2 regions of the Rhodoferax sp. GW821-FHT02C08 genome follow, and region 1 is predicted to be linked to the other one. Evidence: predicted binding sites of a transcription regulator. Region 1 holds the regulator's gene; the other holds the start of a gene.

Region 1 (9,332 bases):
TGATGAAAGTCCTTTTTCGAAGTTTTGAGCAATGCCCGTCCAGTAATTTATATCTGGAATGTTGCCGCTGACATCGGTGGTTGGGATGTTGTTGCCATCATGTGTATTTACATCGCCAATTACGACGATATTGCTTTTCAGGCATGAGTAATCTGCCGTGCTGGAGCGACTTCCACCATATGGGTCGGTCCAAGACGTCGCCACAGGAAAGCCGTCATACATCGCTGTCGTGATGTTGCTCACGGCGGCAGCTGTGGGTTGTAAGCCTTGTAGATAGCGTAGAGCTTCATAATGAAGTTCGCCCACTGGGTCATAAATTTTGTAACGGCCGGGAACACTTCCGGTGCGGCCAAATTTATTAAGATAATTTATAACCCCGCTGATGTTTGGTGTTTGCGTTGTGTCGCCGTCTGGATTCGTGTTAAAAACACCAGTACTTGCATCCCATTCAATGTTGGGGTTCCCTGTGGATGGCGTGTTGTCCTGGCCGAGTGTGTCGAATGTTTTGGCTCCAACATACTTCATGGGCGCTCTTAAAACCCCGCCATATCTGCCGCCAGATGCACTGTTTGTTTGATCCATTAGATAGCCGAATGCTGCTAATCTTAATTGATCACTGTACTTTTGAATGGAGCCTGTGGGTTTGTAGTTCCCATTTGGGTATGCTTTGCATAAACCATAGTCGCGGTTGTCTTGTAATACATTCGATGCAGTATTGCAGACTTGAACGCGGCTGTAGAAGAAACCATCTGAATTGAGACTGCCTGCAGTTGGTGTCCATGAGCCACTATAGTTGCGTATACGACAGGTTTTTACTGTGCCTGATATGGGGTCACCAAAAACACTGTTTGCACAAAGTACCCCGTTGGATGCCGGCGCAACCTTCCAAGTGGTGCCGGCTCCATACCAAACTTCTTGCGTCCCTGTGAATGCGCAATTGGCATTTTCGGCCGCGCAGTTGGTAGTGCCGCTAGGAAGGGTTGTTCCTGAGGTAATGGGGCCAATTTGACTTGAAGTCCCTCCACCTAGGGTGTAGGCCCCCGTGCTTGTGCATGAGCCCGTGGCACTGGTTCCAAAATAAATTCGATTTAATGTGTTGGCGATCCAGATGTCGCTTCCAGCTGCTTCATTAATCATCGCAGTGGGCACGGCGCCATAATAAATGGTTGAGCCACCATTTCTTTTGAGTTGCTTTGCGGGGAAGTTGCTGCTATTCCACATACAAATGGGATCACCGTTGGGAATGTACGCGCGTTGTAAAATTGTCAAACTTGGGGTGTCAATATAACGGTCGCCACCAGATAGGGCGAGCCGAAGCATATCTATTGCGGAGTTGGACGCCCAATTTAAGAAATTTCCGCTAAATGCATTGCTGCATTGTCGATTGGTTGCGGCTCCGCTACGATCAAAACGCTTGTAATCAGCGCTTGTCAGTCCACTCGCAGGTGTTTCAGTCGGTGCATTGTTGTAGGTGTAGCAGCTTTCTGCATCATAGTAACCGAGATATTCATTGGTATTGGAATATGTTCCATCTGTTGTTGCGCTAGGTTGGTCCACATATTGAGCTCCAACCGTAGGATATTCAACCGATAATGCAAGCGCAATTACCGGTTTGTCAACCGTAGATGTTCCATAAAGTGGTACGGATGACAGTGCAATCGATGGAATTGTGGTTGATGCGTCTGCTCTCACCACAATTGTGGTGGTAATCGAAAAGAATGCCAGTAAACCCAGTTGAATCCATCTGTTGGTATATATATTCTTCAGGCTATAGGTTGCGCGGCTTGTACGAGAGGGGGTATTGGGTAGCATGGGAACCTCTATCTCAATATCGGTAGATCATTTGAAGCACAGCTTGAATTTCTTTTCGAGGGCCAAAACCCATAGCGGTTACCCGGTACATATAAATGTATTTCGGCGGAGATATGAAGAGGTTGGATTGCTCGGTATCCACAATGGCTTCAATGATGTAACGTGGTAGCTGGGCGGGTTGGACACCAAGTCCACCGGCACTAAAAGAGCGTCCGGTATATGTGCCGAATGCTGTTGTTCTGGCAGAGCTGCTGGTGTCTGTGAAGTCTACGGTCAACCAAACGGGTTTTCCGGAAGTAGATGGAGTGCAAAGGCCCACGTAATTACCTGTATTGCTGCATCCCGCTACAAAATTGGAAATATCGTTGGAATTTTTGAAGATAGAGCGCCGGACGGACGAGGTCGGTCCAAAAATATCGAACTCTGCATCAATTAATGCGGCTTCAGCCGCTTGCCATGCGACCTGCATATCTCGGTCATTACGAGCGCTACGTTCTCCCATAGTGGCAATTTGTATTCCAGCGACACCAAGTAATGAAACTATCGTCAATATCATCATGACCAATATGAGCGACATGCCGCCTTGCCTGCTCAATGTTCTTGGCACTTTCTGACAATTTTCAACGCCAAATTCGTTCTTCATCTTGGATTCCTACTCAAGGGGTTTGCAGCTTGAGCCCTTGCTCATTGCGTAGGTGTACCGTGAAGGTGACAACTTGGCGTAATCTCTTGTCTGGCGTTGGGCTAAAGATAGTGCCCACGTCACTAGAGGAGGACATGGCTGAACCCGGGGTTGCGCTGCTAGAGCTTTTTGCCAGCCCCAAGGGATAAAAGGTTTGCGCCGTTGAGTCTTGTGCGGAGCCAATAGGTCCGCGCAATACCATCCCAATACGCAAGGTACGAACACGCCGCCAGTTGTCGTTGGTTGCAACGGCATTTCCAGATACGGTCATTTGATCCGCGCGTAGGTATCCGTCTGCAAAGGAATCCGTTGCCGCGGTAGATGCCGTGTTGGCCGTCACGCCATCTACCCCATAGAGCACTTGAAAATTTTCTACACCCCGGATTATCGGTTGAGGTGTACTTGACGGACCTGTGCTGCAATAGAGGGAGGGTTCTCCATCCGACCCAGTACTTACATAAAACACACTGGTTATCCGATCATCTTGATTGCCTGGAACTGCGGTGGGCGCATTACCCATGCAGTCGATCATTGAACCGTCGGAGACGCCAGATCCTGGAAATGTTTCACCCACCTGGTATCGGATCATCAAGATGTCGCTGCCGTTAGTGCCTGCAGTGGAGGGGCTCGCGTTGAATGGATCGGTTGCGCTGGGTATCTTGTTGTCAATGCCGAAAATATTCGGATCAGGATTGGTTGCAACGCCGCTAACATTTGTTTGCCTAGGCGACGCGATATACAACACATCCTGATATCCCGCTTGAACACCTATGCGCTGGAAAAGGTCCATCGCAAAACGAGCGTTGTCTCTTAGCTGCGAAGATGCATCTACTGCAGTAAATCCTTGTCTACTAATAAGAAGTGATGCAACTGCTGCGATGGCTATCACAAGGCTGATAGCCATCGCTACCAATAGTTCGACCATGGTTAACCCATGCTGGGAGCTCAGCGATTGATTTGATCGCCGCTTTGGTGTGTATGGTTTGATCAAAGCGGTCATAGGGCATTGCCTGCGGTTACCGGGAGAATGATCGAGGGCTTCGTGGCCCTATCCAATGGAGTGGTGTTTGTGCTTGAGTGATCCGTAGATCCTCTGGTCCAGCCGATTTTTATCACTGTGCTGGCATCTGTTCCGGTACCGCAGGTCCATTGCGGTGCGCCGGTTGAATCGAATGGGGCAGAGTCAGAGCAGACTGTTACGCGGGCACCCGGTAGTTCGCTATCTACCCGTGATAGCCATTCCGTCATTTCAGCGTTGGCTATTGCAGTAAGGCCAGTTGTACCAGTGCCGCAGCTGGTACTTGAGGCTACATTGAGGCAATAACTGGGTGAAACTGCAGTCAATGGAGTGGTGAAGTTGCCGAAATATGGGCTTGAAGTATCCAATGCAATGGTTTTATTGTTCCGCATCATTTCAGCCAATTCACGTGCCAAATTGACTGCGGCGGATTGCATTCGTGCATCCCGATTTGCTTGCAATGCAGCCGCTTGTAAACCCAGCATACCTAGCAAACCAAATGAAAGTACAACGATGGATATAAGCACTTCAAGCAAGGAAAAACCCTTGGAGCGCAATTCCAGCCGAACTGCACCACACTTGGAGGCAAGGTACTGCTCGCGAATGTAATGTGTAAAGTCCATGCATCGATAATAGATACATCTGTTTACCGATGGAAGCATGGCGGTTGCCGCCTGTCCCTCCATCAAAACCGTTAAGCGGATAGCTTGCTTAACGCTGTACTTCGTCCACTAGGGTTTTGAATTCGTCTACATCCGCAAAACTGCGGTATACGCTGGCAAAGCGTATATAGGCGACCTTATCTAGCTTCTTTAGCTCGCGCATCACTAGTTCGCCGATGTAGTTGGATAAAACTTCACGTGCGCCGAGGCTTAGCAGCTTTTCCTCTATGCGCTCAATGGCATTGTCCACTTGCTCTGTACTGACGGGGCGTTTTCTTAAAGCTAGTGCTAGAGATGCCCGTAATTTGGCGGGGGCGTAATCAATGCGCCGCCCATCTTTTTTAACGATCGCAGGGAAGCTAACGTCTGGACGTTCGTAGGTAGTGAATCGCTTTTCGCAGCCCCCGCAGCGGCGCCGACGACGGACCAGGTCGCCGTCGTCAGATTCGCGGGTTTCGACAACTTGGGTCTCACCGTGGCCGCAGAAGGGGCATTTCATGGCTAGCTAACGCTTAGCGGTAGACAGGGAAGCGGCTGGTCAGTGCTGCGACCTTGGCACGTACGGTGTCCAGGTTCGCCGCGTCACGCGGGTTGTCCAGCACGTCGGCCACCAGGTTCGCGGTAGCACGGGCTTCTTCGTCCTTGAAGCCACGGGTGGTCATGGCGGGGGTGCCGATACGCACGCCGCTGGTGACCATGGGCTTTTCCGGGTCGTTGGGGATGGCGTTTTTGTTGATCGTCATGTGGGCACTGCCCAGCACGGCCTCGGCTTCCTTGCCCGTGATGCCCTTGGCGCGCAGGTCCACCAGCATGACGTGGCTTTGCGTACCGCCGCTGACGATGCGCAGGCCACGTTGGGTCAGGGTTTCGGCCACGATCTGGGCGTTCTTCAATACCTGCTGTTGGTAGGTCTTGAATTCGGGCGTGAGCGCTTCCTTGAACGCCACAGCCTTGGCTGCGATGACGTGCATCAGCGGGCCGCCTTGCAGGCCAGGGAAGATGGCGCTGTTGATGGCCTTCTCAAACTCTGACTTCATCAAGATGATGCCGCCACGCGGGCCGCGTAGGCTTTTGTGGGTGGTGGAGGTGACGATGTCGGCGTGGGGCACGGGGTTGGGATAGATGCCAGCGGCAATCAGGCCTGCGTAGTGGGCCATATCGACCATGAAGATGGCGCCCACATCCTTCGCGACTTTGGCAAAGCGCTCAAAATCGATAGCAAGAGAGTAAGCGCTGGCGCCCGCAATAATCAGTTTTGGCTTGGTTTCATGGGCCTTGCGTTCCATCGCGTCGTAGTCGATGGCTTCGTTGGCATCCAGACCGTAGCTGACGACGTTGAACCATTTGCCGCTCATGTTCAATGCCATGCCATGGGTCAGGTGGCCGCCTTCAGCCAGGCTCATGCCCATGATGGTGTCGCCGGGCTTGAGGAAGGCCAGGAATACGGCTTCGTTGGCCGATGCGCCGCAATGTGGCTGCACGTTGGCGGCTTCAGCGCCAAAGAGTTGCTTGACGCGGTCGATGGCCAGTTGTTCGGCTATATCGACGTATTCGCAGCCGCCGTAGTAGCGGCGGCCGGGGTAGCCTTCGGCGTATTTGTTGGTGAGCTGCGAACCTTGCGCGGCCATGACGGCGGGCGAGGCGTAGTTTTCGCTAGCGATCAGTTCGATGTGGTGCTCTTGGCGGGCGTTTTCGGCCTGGATGGCGGCGAACAGCTCGGGGTCGGTTTGTTCAATCAGAATGCGGCGGTCGTACATGGCAGTCCTATCAGACGAAGGTCTTGGGGTTGGAACAAGTGCTGCCCAGGCGAACGGCTGAACACCAAGCCAAAGCCTGGCGGTACGCTTCCCAGTGGTTGTCCGAAAAACCTTGTAAGAAAGGTGCTGCGGTGGTCCACGTCAGCGTGAGCACCCGGTGCCGGGGTCACGCCTATCGCCAGTTGCGTACATGCCTAGTGTAACGGAGCTGGCGAACGTAGATTAGTACTTACCGAGTACCGCCACTTTTTGTACGTCATCCGTTGCGGGCTGCTTTTGGGCAGGCGCAGTGACAGGGATGGTGCGCAGTTGCGGGGCCGTGGGAGTAGCCCGGCCGGCGGCCACTTGTTGTAGTCGGGCGTGCTCGGCCATGACCTTGCTGGCGTAGCCACCGTCATCTTCGATGTTGGCCGCACCTACGTAAAAGCGCAGCCCGCCTTCGACCGAGCCAGCGCGGGCAATGCACTCTTGCAGCACTTTAACGCCGACGCGCAGATTGGTCAGCGGGTCAAACGCGGCCAGCTTGCCGCCAAAGACGTCGTATTTCTGGGTGTGCACCTGGGTCATGACTTGCATCAGGCCTTGGGCACCCACAGAGCTTTGGGCAAAGGGGTTGAAGCCGGATTCGATGGCCATGACGGCCAGGATCAGAGTCGGGTCGAGCTTGACGCGACTGCCGATGTCATAGGCTTCGGCCACCAGGGCGCTGACCGGTTCGGCCGCGACATGGTATTTCTTGCTCAGCCAATAGGCTACAGCTGCTTGCTGTTTAGGCAGGTCCTTGGGGTTGCTGGCGGTGGCACGGTCCACCGCCTCGGTGTCTGCCTCGGCAATGTCTTCCATACCGGTAGGTTCAACCTGGCGTTCTTGCAACCAGCCCATCAACTGGACTTCGGCCACCTGGCGCAGATCGGGCCGGGCGGTCATGGTCACGACGGTAAAAGCCACAACCAAGCCCAAGAGGGCAAATCCGTTGTGGGTAATCTCAAAAAAGCCTTGGGCAATATCGGATGCGAAGGTTCGCAGTCCATGTCCTAACTTTTGTAACGCTGTCATAGCACTTCCTCATCGAGCGAAGGCCGGGGGCGATCAATTTGCGTAAGAGCAATTCGCTTTGGCACTTCGATTGGGTGGGTACGCTATCAGTATCCTGCGGCGCCTTCCAGGCTTGTGCAGCGATCTGATGTAGCCGGGGGTCGGCAGCGGATTCGGGTTGTCCCTAGGCCATAGTGGGAGGGACGGGCGGATTCTAGGAGGACTTATCATATCAAGTCAAGAATATAAAAGTTGATCTTTATAAGAAATTAGCAATTTCGAAGCCCGTTTTCACCTAATTTGCACAGCGAAACTGTCACTTGGGAAAGGTGTCAGGGATTTTTTTGTTTCATGATGTAAGTGCTCGATGGTGGTGTATACACCTGTTGTGTTGCTACTACCTTGATTTCATGTGTCAAGAAAATTGACTCAATCGCAGACTGCATATGCATTGAAAAGCAGATTTGTAATCCGCACCACCATGGACTAAATTGACACCGCCTGTGCAAACAGGCGTTCACCGGTAGGAGCCTGCTAAGCCTGACACTTTGCGACGGCGGTGTGGAGCAGCCCCGGTACTATATGGAGGCAATCTCTTGCTTCCAATGCAATGGGGGACATCACTCTCTCCCTTGCAAACCCAGACGGCATGAACCGCAAGTTCGCCGTCAAGCCCGGCGGCCAGGTTCACTACCTACCGTCCGGGCTTTCTGCTTTTCAGGCGGTGCATTCCCTCACAGCGCCGCGTAGTCTGGCGGCAAAATGGGCACCATGACTTTTGCATCTTTTGTTTCCCGTCCATGGCTGCGCCGCGTGCTGTGGGCCCTCGCTGGTTTGTTGGTGTTATGGGCGCTGGCCTGGTTGGCGGTGCCACCGCTATTGAAAAGCCAGTTGGAGAAGGCGGGCAGCGAAAAGCTGGGTCGCCAGGTGCTGGTCGGCCATGTGGACTTCCACCCCTGGACGCTGGCACTGTCGCTGGATCAGCTCTCGATCGCCGCTTCCGCGGGGGCCACGCCGCAGCTACGCATTGAGCATGTGCTGGTGGACGTGGCGCTCTGGCAATCCCTGCGTCGGCTGGCTCCCGTGGTCGATGCGATTGCGGTGCAACAGCCGCAGCTGAAGATCACCCACCTGGGCGAGGGGCGCTACGACTTTGACGATATCGTGGCCCGCCTGGCCACACCGCCTGATCCCCAGCCCAGCCCTACGCCCTCGTTTGCGCTGTACAACATCACCCTGACCGGTGGGTCGGTGGACTTTATGGATCAGCCTGTGGGCAAAACCCATGCGGTGCGCGATCTGCACCTGAGCCTGCCTTTCATCAGTAACCTGGATTCGCAGCGCAGCATCCAGGCCGAGCCCAGGCTGGCCTTTACCCTGAATGGCAGCAGTTTTGACACCGCGGCCCAGACTACGCCCTTCGAGCCCACCCGCAAGACGGATGCGCATCTGGTCTTGAAAAACCTGGACTTGGCGCCCTATCTGCCTTATTTGCCCGCCAGCCTGCCGGTCAAGGTGCAGGGGGCGGTGCTGAATGCCGACCTGCAGCTGGCGTTTGAAGAAACTCCCAAGATGGCCGTGCGTCTGCGCGGCGTGCTGCAGGCCGACAAGCTGCGGGTGGCGAATCCGCAAGGCGCGCCGTGGCTGGCGCTGGACAGCTTGAAGCTGACGCTGGACGATGTGCGGCCGTTGGAGCGGGTGGTAAAGCTGTCTTCGGTCGAATTGAACGCGCTAGCGCTGGATATGCGTCGCAATGCTGCCGGTCAGCTGGATTTCCTGGTGCCGCCGCTTGCTCCTAAAAACGTAGCTTCTCCCGCAGGTAAATCAAGCGCTAGCGGTCAAAAAGATGTTGAAGTTGCAGCGTCCTCGCCGTGGAAGCTCAACGTGGCCAAGCTGGCGCTGACACGGGGCAGTGTGCGCTGGACCGACGCCACGACCCACCCGGCAGCCCAGCTGGCTTTGAACGATGTGGCATTGGAGGCATCGGCCATCGCCTGGCCGTTCACCCAGCCGCTGAAGTTCAGCGGGCAGGCCCAGTTGGAGGAGGGTGGGAAGGCCCCGGTTGGCAAGGCTGCCGAGCTGCGCTTTAGCGGCTCCGCTACCGACCAGGAAGCGAATGTCGATGCCAGCCTGGGCGGCTTGCCGCTGGACCTGGCTGCGCCGTACTTGACCGCCGTGCTGGAGCCCCGGTTGAGTGGCCAACTGAATGCCGATCTGCAGCTGCACTGGAAGGCACCTGACGCGCTGCAGCTCACGGCCAAGCAACTCACGCTGGACGGCCTGGCGCTGGGTACGCCGTCCAACGGCGGCAAGCCGGCAACGGCAGCCCTGGCCAGCCTGCGCCAGCTGCAGCTGCTGCAAGCCCA
Region 2 (9,332 bases), on a different contig from region 1:
CAATGCTAGGATTATGAGAGCAGCGTCACAAAATGAAAAGTGTTCATTTTCAACGCTGCTATTTTGTGCCGTTTGTGTTGCTCATGCGCATCGTGAAAACAAGGTTTCACGATGCGTGGCAAGCAGGCTTGGATTTATTGGCAGGCTTCGCAGCCTGGGTCGTCGATGGCGCAGAACTTGATATCGGTTGCAGGGCTGGTGGCCAGTGCATCGGCGTTGATTTGCTGGCGTGCTGCGACTGCGGCTGCATCGACCGCGCTCATGGTTTGCCCAGGAGCTTGACCTGACGAAACTGCATTCATGCGGCCTGCCGCCACAGTGGATTTCTCCACGTGGGTGGCACTGCGGGTACGCAGGTAGTAAGTCGTTTTCAGGCCGCGCGTCCATGCCAGCTTGTAGGTGTCGTCGAGCTTCTTGCCGGAGGCGCCTGCCATGTAGATGTTGAGCGACTGGGCCTGGTCTATCCATTTCTGGCGGCGTGACGCAGCTTCGACCAGCCAGGTGGTTTCCACTTCGAAGGCCGTGCGGTACAGCGCCTTGATTTCGTTTGGTACGCGGTCAATTGATTGCAGCGAACCGTCGAAGTGTTTCAGGTCCATCAGCATCACGTTGTCCCACAGGCCCAAGCGCTTCAGGTCATGTACCAGGTAGCTGTTGATGACGGTGAATTCGCCGGACAGATTGGACTTGACGGACAGGTTGCCAAAGCAGGGCTCGATAGATGCATCCACGCCGATGATGTTGGAAATCGTGGCCGTAGGGGCGATGGCGACGCAGTTGGAGTTACGCATGCCGTCGGCCTTGATTTTTTGGCGCAGCGCGTCCCAGTCCAGTGTTGCCGAACGGTCCACGTCTACGTAGCCGCCGCGGGCTTGGGCCAGCAGGTCCAGTGTGTCCAGTGGCAGGATGCCCTGGTCCCACAGGGAGCCCTTGTAGGTGGAGTATTGGCCGCGCTCTTTGGCCAGCTCGCTGGATGCCCAGTAGGCGTAGTAGCAGATGGCTTCCATCGATGTGTCTGCGAATGCCACAGCGCCTTCACTGGCATAGGCGATGCGCAGCGCGTACAGACTGTCTTGGAAGCCCATTAAGCCCAGGCCAACCGGGCGGTGGCGCATATTCGAGTCGCGGGCTTTTTTGACGGCGTAGTAGTTGATGTCGATCACGTTGTCGAGCATGCGCATGGCCGTGGAAATGGTCTTTTGCAGCTTGGCGTGGTCGAGTTGGCCGTTGGTGATGTGTTGGCGCAGATTGACCGACCCAAGGTTGCACACAGCGGTTTCGTCATCACTGGTGTTCAGCGTGATTTCTGTGCACAGATTGGATGAGTGCACCACACCGGCATGCTGCTGTGGGCTGCGCACATTGCAGGCATCCTTGAAGGTGATCCAGGGGTGGCCGGTTTCGAACAGCATGGTCAGCATCTTGCGCCACAGGTCGCTCGCTGGCAGGGTGCGCGAAGGCTTGATTTCACCGCGTTGGGCTTTGGCTTCGTAGGCGGTGTAAGCTTTTTCGAAATCGGCTCCGAACTTGTCGTGCAGGTCGGGCACGTTGGAGGGCGAGAACAGCGTCCAGCTGCCGCCTTCCATGACGCGGCGCATGAACAGATCCGGCACCCAGTTGGCGGTGTTCATGTCGTGGGTGCGGCGGCGGTCATCGCCGGTGTTCTTGCGCAGCTCCAGGAACTCTTCAATGTCCAGATGCCAGGTTTCCAGGTAGGTGCAGACCGCACCCTTGCGCTTGCCGCCTTGGTTCACCGCGACAGCGGTGTCGTTTACAACCTTCAGGAAGGGAACCACACCTTGCGATTCGCCATTCGTGCCTTTGATGTGGCTGCCCAGGGCGCGCACACGGGTCCAGTCGTTGCCCAGGCCGCCGGCAAATTTCGACAGCAGGGCGTTTTCCTTGATAGATTCGTAAATGCCGTCCAGATCGTCAGGCACGGTGGTCAGGTAGCAGGAGGACAGCTGGGGGCGCAGCGTGCCGCTGTTGAACAGCGTGGGCGTGCTGGACATGAAGTCAAACGCCGACATGACTTCGTAGAACTCGATGGCGCGGGCTTCGCGGTCGGTTTCGTTCAGGGCCAGGCCCATGGCTACGCGCATGAAGAAGGCCTGTGGCAGTTCGATGCGGGTCTTGCGGATGTGCAGGAAATAGCGGTCGTACAGGGTTTGTAGGCCCAGGTAGTCAAACTGCAGGTCGCGCTGGGGCTTGAGTGCCGCGCCGAGCTTTTGCAGGTCGAAGGTCAGCAGCTTGGCATCCAGCAGTTCAGCGTCCACACCCTTTTGGATATAGCTGGGGAAGTAGTTGGCGTATTCCTGTGCCAGTTCGGCTTGCGTGACGTCCTTGCCCAGTACTTCCTTGGCAATGGTGTGCAGCAGCAGGCGGGCGGTGGCGTAGGTGTAGTCGGGGTCTGTTTCGATCAGGGTACGGGCGGCCAGAATGGCGGCTTTGTAGACCTCTTCCATGGGCACGCCGTCGTACAGGTTGCGCATGGTTTCCGCGACGATGGGGGCGGCCGTCACTTCGCCACCCAGGTTGGCGCAGGCCTGTTCGATCAGTTGTTGCAAGCGTGCCGTGTCCAATGGCACGCGTCGGCCCGCGTCCAGCACATGCAGCACGGGGGCTGCTGGTGCCTGTTCAACGCTTTGTTTGGCCCGCTCTTGGGAATGGCGCTCGCGGTACAGCACATAGGCGCGCGCGACTTCATGGTGGCCGCCGCGCATGAGGCCTAGTTCCACATGGTCTTGCACGTCTTCGATATGGAAGGTACCGCCGCCTGGACGCGAGCGCACCAAGGCCCGAATCACGCCCTGCGTCAACGCGTCCACCACTTCGCGCACGCTGGCTGATGCTGCGCCTTGCGTGCCGTGCACGGCCAAGAAGGCTTTCATCATGGCGATGGCAATTTTGCCCGGCTCAAAAGGCACGACGGCGCCATTGCGGCGGATGACCTGGTAGTGGGCCAGCGTACCTTGCACTGCGGCGTCGCCATGGCTTGCGTCGTGGAGCGTGGAGTGTGGCTGGGGGACGGTAGACGGGGTGTTCAACGCGGTTTGCATAGCTTCCTTTGGACTTTTGGGACAGTATGAAGAGTGGAATGGGCGGCAATGGCAACCGCCGCAGCGAAACTGAGGTGCTTCGTAGCACTGGCTGGACACTATATATAGGGTCTTAAATCAATTCAAGCCACTACCGGTAGTGTACCGCCCTGCGAATAGCGCCTTGCGTGTCGGGTTTTGTTTGAGCACGGAGTGCAACCCTCCGGCAAGTGTTGTACTGCCTTGTCTGCGGCAGAAAAACCTAGGCTGGATGCGGGTTCTCGCCGGATTTGCCTTGTTTGGCAGCGTAACTCCTGGGGCGAGGCATGTGTCCGGGTGTATCTGGCCGCAGCCAGCAAGTTAAAAATATTTCTCAGAGTCCGGTGCCGAGCGGGAAATAGCGGGCTTCCCAGCCGGTTCCGCGTTGCAGTCTTGGCCAGTTGAAGCCGGTTCCTGGGTCGTTTTTTCGGCCTGGGGCGATATGTTCATGGCCTGCGATATGGCGTATCGGATAGGCCTGTGCGATGGCCGGAACCAGGCTGGTCAGGGTTTCATATTGCGCGGCTTCGAAGCTGTCGCCTTCCAGGCCTTCCAGTTCGATACCTATGGAGTCATCGTTGCAGTTGCTGCGCCCCCGGTACTGGGATACCCCGGCATGCCAAGCCCTGTCGTCCGTACTCACAAACTGCCACAGCTCGCCATTGCGGCGTATATAGAAGTGGGCAGATACCTGCAGCCCGCGGATGCTGTTGAAATAGGGGTGGGCGTCCCAGTCCAGCGTATTGGCGAACAATGCCATCACCTCGTCTCCGCCATATTGCCCCGGCGGCAGGCTGATGGAATGGATCACCACCAGGTCGATGCGTGCCTGGGGTGGGCGTGGGCCGTAATTTGGCGAGCGTTGCTGGTGGGCAAAACGGTACCAGCCGTTTGACCACAGGGGGCGGCTGGGCTCGGTTGCTGCTTTAGGCGTCATGGGGCTCGTTGTCCTGCGGAGTGGCGATGTTGAGCCGTTCGATGCGGTAGCGTATCTGGCGCAGGCTCAGTCCCAGGCGATTGGCTGCCGCTGTGCGGTTGAAACCTGTTTCATGCAGTACCTTGACCAGGATCTCTCGCTCCTGCCGGTCCAGAAATGCCTGCAGGTCAGAGGGGACCGAGTCCAGGGTCCAGGGACTTGACGAGATACCGGGATCGGCGGGGGCCGTCGGCTCTGATGAGGTTTCGGGCAGCGGTACCAAGCCCATGTCCTGCGTGGGTTCAAAGTCCAGGTCCAGGTGCAAGGCTTCACCATCACCCATGGCGACCGCGCGGTGTAGCAGGTTTTCAAGTTCACGCACATTGCCGCCCAGCGGGTGGTTGGCCAACTGCTCCAGCAGTTCACAGGATAGGCGCGGTGGCGGCATGCCCGACTCTTGTGCGATGCGCTCCAGCAAGGCCTCGCATAGCGACGGCAGGTCTCCGCGGCGCTCGCGTAGTGGCGGGATGGCGATCTCGATCACATTCAAGCGGTAGTACAAATCCTGGCGGAAGCGGCCGGCCTTGACATCGGCGGCCAGGTCCTTGTGCGTAGCGCTGACGATGCGTACGTCTACCGCCTCTTCCTGGACCGAGCCCAGGGCACGTACGCTGCGCTCCTGTATGGCCCGCAGCAGCTTGGACTGCATGGCCAGGGGGAGGTCGCCAATTTCATCCAAAAACAAGGTGCCATTGCGGGCGGCCTGGAAGTAACCTTGTCGGTCTTGCGTGGCACCGGTGTACGAGCCTTTTTTGGCACCGAAGAACTCGGCTTCCAGCAGGTTCTCGGGGATAGCGCTGCAATTCACCGCCACCAGTGGGCCAGCGGCACGGTGGCTGTTGGCGTGCAGGGCTTGGGCCACAAGCTCTTTGCCGGTGCCTGATTCGCCTCGAACCAGTACCGGTGCCATGCTGCGCGCGACCTTGATGATGCGCTGCTTGACTTGCTGCATGGCGTCCGAGGTGCCCACCAATTTTTGTAGCGCACTGTCCCCGGACGCTGTGCGTTGGGGCGCTTTTTCATTCGGGATGGCGGTGCGCTGTGTTCGGTTGCTGTCCTGGATCGCCGACGCCACCACGGTGCGAAATTGCTTCAGGTCCACCGGCTTGGTCAGGTAGTCGAAAGCACCAGCCTTCAGTGCCTCCACGGCATTTTCGGCCGAGCCGTAGGCGGTCATGACGATGACGCGCTCAGCGCGTTGCTGGGCTTTCAGGCTGTGCAATAGTGTGCTCCCCAGGCCGTCGGGTAGGCGCATATCGGTGATCACGACGTCGAAGCGCTGCTGGTCCAGCATCAGGCGGGCCTCTTGCAGGTCGGCTGCAGTGTCGATACGGTAGCCCTCGCGCAGCAAGGTCAGCTCATACAGCGTGCGCAAATCGGGTTCATCATCCACCACCAAGACGGATGCCGGGGAGGATGCACTGGATGAGGCCATGGTCAGACAGGTTGGATATCTAAAGGACGTGCCGCCAGGCTGCTTGGCTTGGGCGGGCGGAACTGCACAAAAAACTCATTGCCTTGTACTTCCTGGCCATTGCGCATCCGCGTCGCACGCTGGTAGCCGATGCTGGCGCGGTGGCGTTCGCACAATTCCCGGCAAATATACAGACCCAGTCCGCTGGAGCGACTCTCAGAGCTGAAAAAAGGTTCAAACAAATGCTGCTCTACGGTTTGCTCCAGAGCTGGGCCGTCACTCCAGACCTGCAGATGCGATTGCTGGTTGGCCGACAGGCTGGTGCTGACCTGGATGGCCTCGGGCTGTGTGCTGACGTGGCGTGCAGCGTTGTCCAGCAGATTCAGCAGTACGCGCCGCAAATGGTCGGCATCGAAGTCCACCGGCATGCCCAGAGTGGCAGGGGTAACCTTGACTTGCTGGCGGCGCGCGTCCTGTTGCGTCCAATCGGCGCAAATGTTGTTGATGGCTTCGTCCAGACGGGTTTGCGGCGGCCGGCCGGTGCCGGAGTGCTGCAGGCGGGCAATACCCAGCACTTCATCGACGATCTTGGACAGCCGCAATGCATTCTGTTGCACCATATGCGTCAGCCGCTGGTGGGCCGGGTCTGTCAGGTCTTCTTCCAATAGCGCGTTGGCCTGGGTAATGGCGGCCAGTGGATTGCGGATCTCATGGGCTACGGCGGCCGACATGCGGCCCATGGCGGCCATTTTTTCAGTGCGTAGCCGGGCCTCAATTTCACGCAGATCGTGCAAAAACAGCACGCACAGGCTTTCCGTGCGAGCGGCCTGCGCCACCGTCATGCGGGTGCGGACCCGTACGCGGCGCGGGCTTTTGCCCGTCGCGTGGATGCTGATGTCACCGTTCTGGGGGCTCTCCGTGGCAAACGTCTTTTGCGCCAGCGCCAGCAGAGTGCGCCAACCGGGCTCACTGGACAGGAGTAGCGGAGGGCCTGCCTCTGCTCCCAGCAGCCAGCGGGCTGCCGGGTTGGCGGTACGGGTGGCGCCGTGGATATCGACCACCAGCACACCGTCGGCCAGGGTTTCGATCACCAATTCATTGACGCGGGTCTGCAGCTGTGCGTCCATCTGGCTGCGCAAGGCTAGCTGTTCTTCGCCCTCCAGTCGGGCTGCCAGTTGATTGACCAGGAAGGCAACCACGAAATACCCCATGCCGGTGAGCCCGCTTTGCACCAACCGGGCGGTACCGTCCGCGCTGTGGTGGGACGTCCACCAGGCTTCCAGCAGCAACAGCAGGGTCATGCCGGCCGCCGTACCCAGGGCAATGCGGCGCGAACCCTGCACCGCGGCCAGCAGTACTGGCAGCGCCAGCAGCGGGCTGTAGTTGATGCTGCTGGACTCCAGCAGCTGCAAAATGGAGAACACCAGCGCATCCACGCCGACCGTGCCGGCCCAGTAGCGGGCCGGCGGCTGTGCATCGCCGCTGGGGTGCATGCGCAGGCGCACCGCCAGGGTGCTGGCGAAATAGCCTACGCAGAACAGCAGCATCCACAGTGATACATCCTGGCCCAGAGCCCATAGTGAGACATGCAGCAGCAGAATAGCTAGCGCAATGCTGACCCGGGCTGTCATGAATCCGTACCAGACCCGTGCCAGCGCCAGCGGCGCGCCAGGGGCCTGCAGGGTAGGTGTGGTGTCTGCCATCACCCTTCTGCCTGCTTGCGGTGTGCTTCGCCGCAGTAAGCGCCGTGCGCCGTGTGGATGGCCTCGGGGGACGGCAGATGTACGCCGCAGACCCGGCAAGTCACCATGTTTTGCAACTCCGCAGGGCGGCGCGGCGCTTGGGGGCGTTCGGCGAGTCTCCTTGATCGCCACAGCCATACGCCGAACAACACGGCCAGCAAGACCAGCAACAGCTTCATATGCCGCGCCTCAACACCACTTCCAGTACAAACTGCGAACCCACATAGGCCAGCAACAGCAGGCCGGCGCCTATGTACAGCACCCGCACGGCTTTGCGCCCGCGCCAGCCAAAGCGGCTACGCCCCAGCAGCAGAATCGCAAAGGTCAACCAGGACAGCAGCGAAAACACGGTCTTGTGACTCCATCGCCAGCCATGTACTCCATACAGCTGTTCGTCAAAAAACCAGCCCACCAGCAGAGTGGCGGACAGCAGCACAAAGCCCGCCGTAACCAACCGGAACGTCAACCGTTCCAGCGTCAGCAAGGGTAGGCCGCTGGGTGCTTCTGCGGCGTTGCGCATCTGCCGTTCGGCCCGGGTCATCAGCCAGGCGTGCACCACCGCCGCCGCAAACAAGCCATAAGACGCAATGCCCAGGGCCCAGTGCAAAGGCAGCCAGGGCGAGGCGATGTCGTGTAGTGAACTACCCGGGAACAACAGGGCCAGTAGTACAGCTACCGCTCCCAGTCCGGCCAGGGCCCAGCGTGCCTCCAGCTGCGGGAACAGATGGCTTTCAACCGCATATACCGTCAGCACCAGCCAAGCCGTGACCGATAAGGCCGGGGCAAAGCCGAAGTGCGGTGGCGAGTCAAACAAGCCTATGCTGAGTGCCAGCCCGTGCAATAGCCAAGCCAGCCACAACGCGCTTTTGCTGGCCCGCATGCTGAGGTGCGGGGCGCCTAGCGCGGGTACCGCATAGGCCAGAGCGGCAGCCACGCACAGCAGCACGTTGGCGAAGGGCGCAGTCGTTAAAATCATGGGCACAGTTTAGCGTTTCGCCCCGTACCCAGTCCTTGGTGCGGGCCTGCCTTGCGCAGCACCCGCACAACCCTCTCCGGAAATTTCTTATGGCCTCCGCCCTCACCGACAAACTCTCCCGCCTGGTCAAGGAAATCCGGGGCCAGGCCCGCATCACCGAGTCCAATGTGGCCGACATGCTGCGCGAAGTGCGCATGGCCCTGCTGGAGGCCGACGTGGCCCTGCCGGTGGTGCGCGATTTTATTGCCCGGGTGAAAGAAAAAGCCTTGGGCCAGGAGGTCATGGGCTCGCTGTCGCCCGGTCAGGCGCTGGTGGGCATTGTCAACCGTGAGCTCAGCCGCACCATGGGCGAGGGTGTGAGCGACATCAATCTGGCCGCCCAGCCGCCCGCCGTGATTTTGATGGCCGGTTTGCAAGGGGCGGGTAAGACCACCACCACCGCCAAGCTGGCCAAGCACCTGATCGAAAAGCGCAAGAAGAAGGTGCTCACCGTGTCCGGCGACGTCTACCGCCCTGCCGCCATCGAGCAGCTGAAGATGGTCACCAGGCAAGCCGGTGCCGAGTGGTTCCCCAGCACGCCTGACCAAAAGCCCGCCGACATCGCCGCAGCCGCCATCGATTACGCCCGCAAGCACTACTTTGACGTGCTGCTGGTCGATACCGCTGGCCGCCTGGCCATCGACGAAGTGCTGATGAACGAAATCAAGGGCCTGCACGCGCTGCTCAAGCCTGTGGAAACCCTGTTCGTGGTCGATGCCATGCAGGGCCAGGACGCGATCAACACCGCCAAGGCTTTCTCCGATGCCCTGCCGCTGACCGGCATCATCCTGACCAAGACCGATGGTGATTCGCGTGGCGGTGCGGCCCTGTCGGTGCGCCATGTCACCGGCGTGCCAATTAAGTTTGCCGGTACCAGCGAAAAGATCGACGGACTGGAAGTGTTTGACGCTGAGCGCCACGCCGGGCGGGTGCTGGGCATGGGCGACATCCTGGCCCTGGTCGAACAGGTCACGGCTGGCGTGGACATGGCCGCCGCGCAAAAGCTCGCCCTGAAGGTGAAGAGCGGCGAGAGCTTTGACCTGAATGACTTCCTGGGCCAGATCCAACAGATGAAGCAGATGGGCGGCCTGTCCAGTCTGATGGATAA

The links. Region 1 encodes NrdR, which represses ribonucleotide reductase genes. Its sites were predicted from a motif close to CACNANATNTNGTG; they were not measured.
Region 2: the regulator NrdR is predicted to act here: its motif matches at 3,156-3,169, upstream of AC07VY_RS19385 (ribonucleoside-diphosphate reductase subunit alpha).

The regions. Positions count from the first base shown of each region.
Region 1 covers NZ_JBWKVR010000001.1:384,696-394,027, forward strand. Annotated here, with positions in the region: gene AC07VY_RS01775 (pilus assembly protein) at 1-1,812, opposite strand, end outside; gene AC07VY_RS01780 (pilus assembly PilX family protein) at 1,826-2,455, opposite strand; gene AC07VY_RS01785 (PilW family protein) at 2,469-3,494, opposite strand; gene pilV (type IV pilus modification protein PilV) at 3,491-4,135, opposite strand; gene nrdR (transcriptional regulator NrdR) at 4,224-4,673, opposite strand; gene glyA (serine hydroxymethyltransferase) at 4,687-5,931, opposite strand; ZMP/ZTP riboswitch at 5,968-6,127, opposite strand; gene AC07VY_RS01805 (lytic transglycosylase domain-containing protein) at 6,154-6,987, opposite strand; gene AC07VY_RS01810 (DUF748 domain-containing protein) at 7,738-9,332, shown strand, end outside.
Region 2 covers NZ_JBWKVR010000018.1:21,798-31,129, forward strand. Annotated here, with positions in the region: gene AC07VY_RS19385 (ribonucleoside-diphosphate reductase subunit alpha) at 135-3,059, opposite strand; gene ampD (1,6-anhydro-N-acetylmuramyl-L-alanine amidase AmpD) at 3,412-4,014, opposite strand; gene AC07VY_RS19395 (sigma-54-dependent transcriptional regulator) at 4,004-5,488, opposite strand; gene AC07VY_RS19400 (sensor histidine kinase) at 5,491-7,170, opposite strand; gene AC07VY_RS19405 (PP0621 family protein) at 7,170-7,388, opposite strand; gene AC07VY_RS19410 (cytochrome C assembly family protein) at 7,385-8,185, opposite strand; gene ffh (signal recognition particle protein) at 8,275-9,332, shown strand, end outside.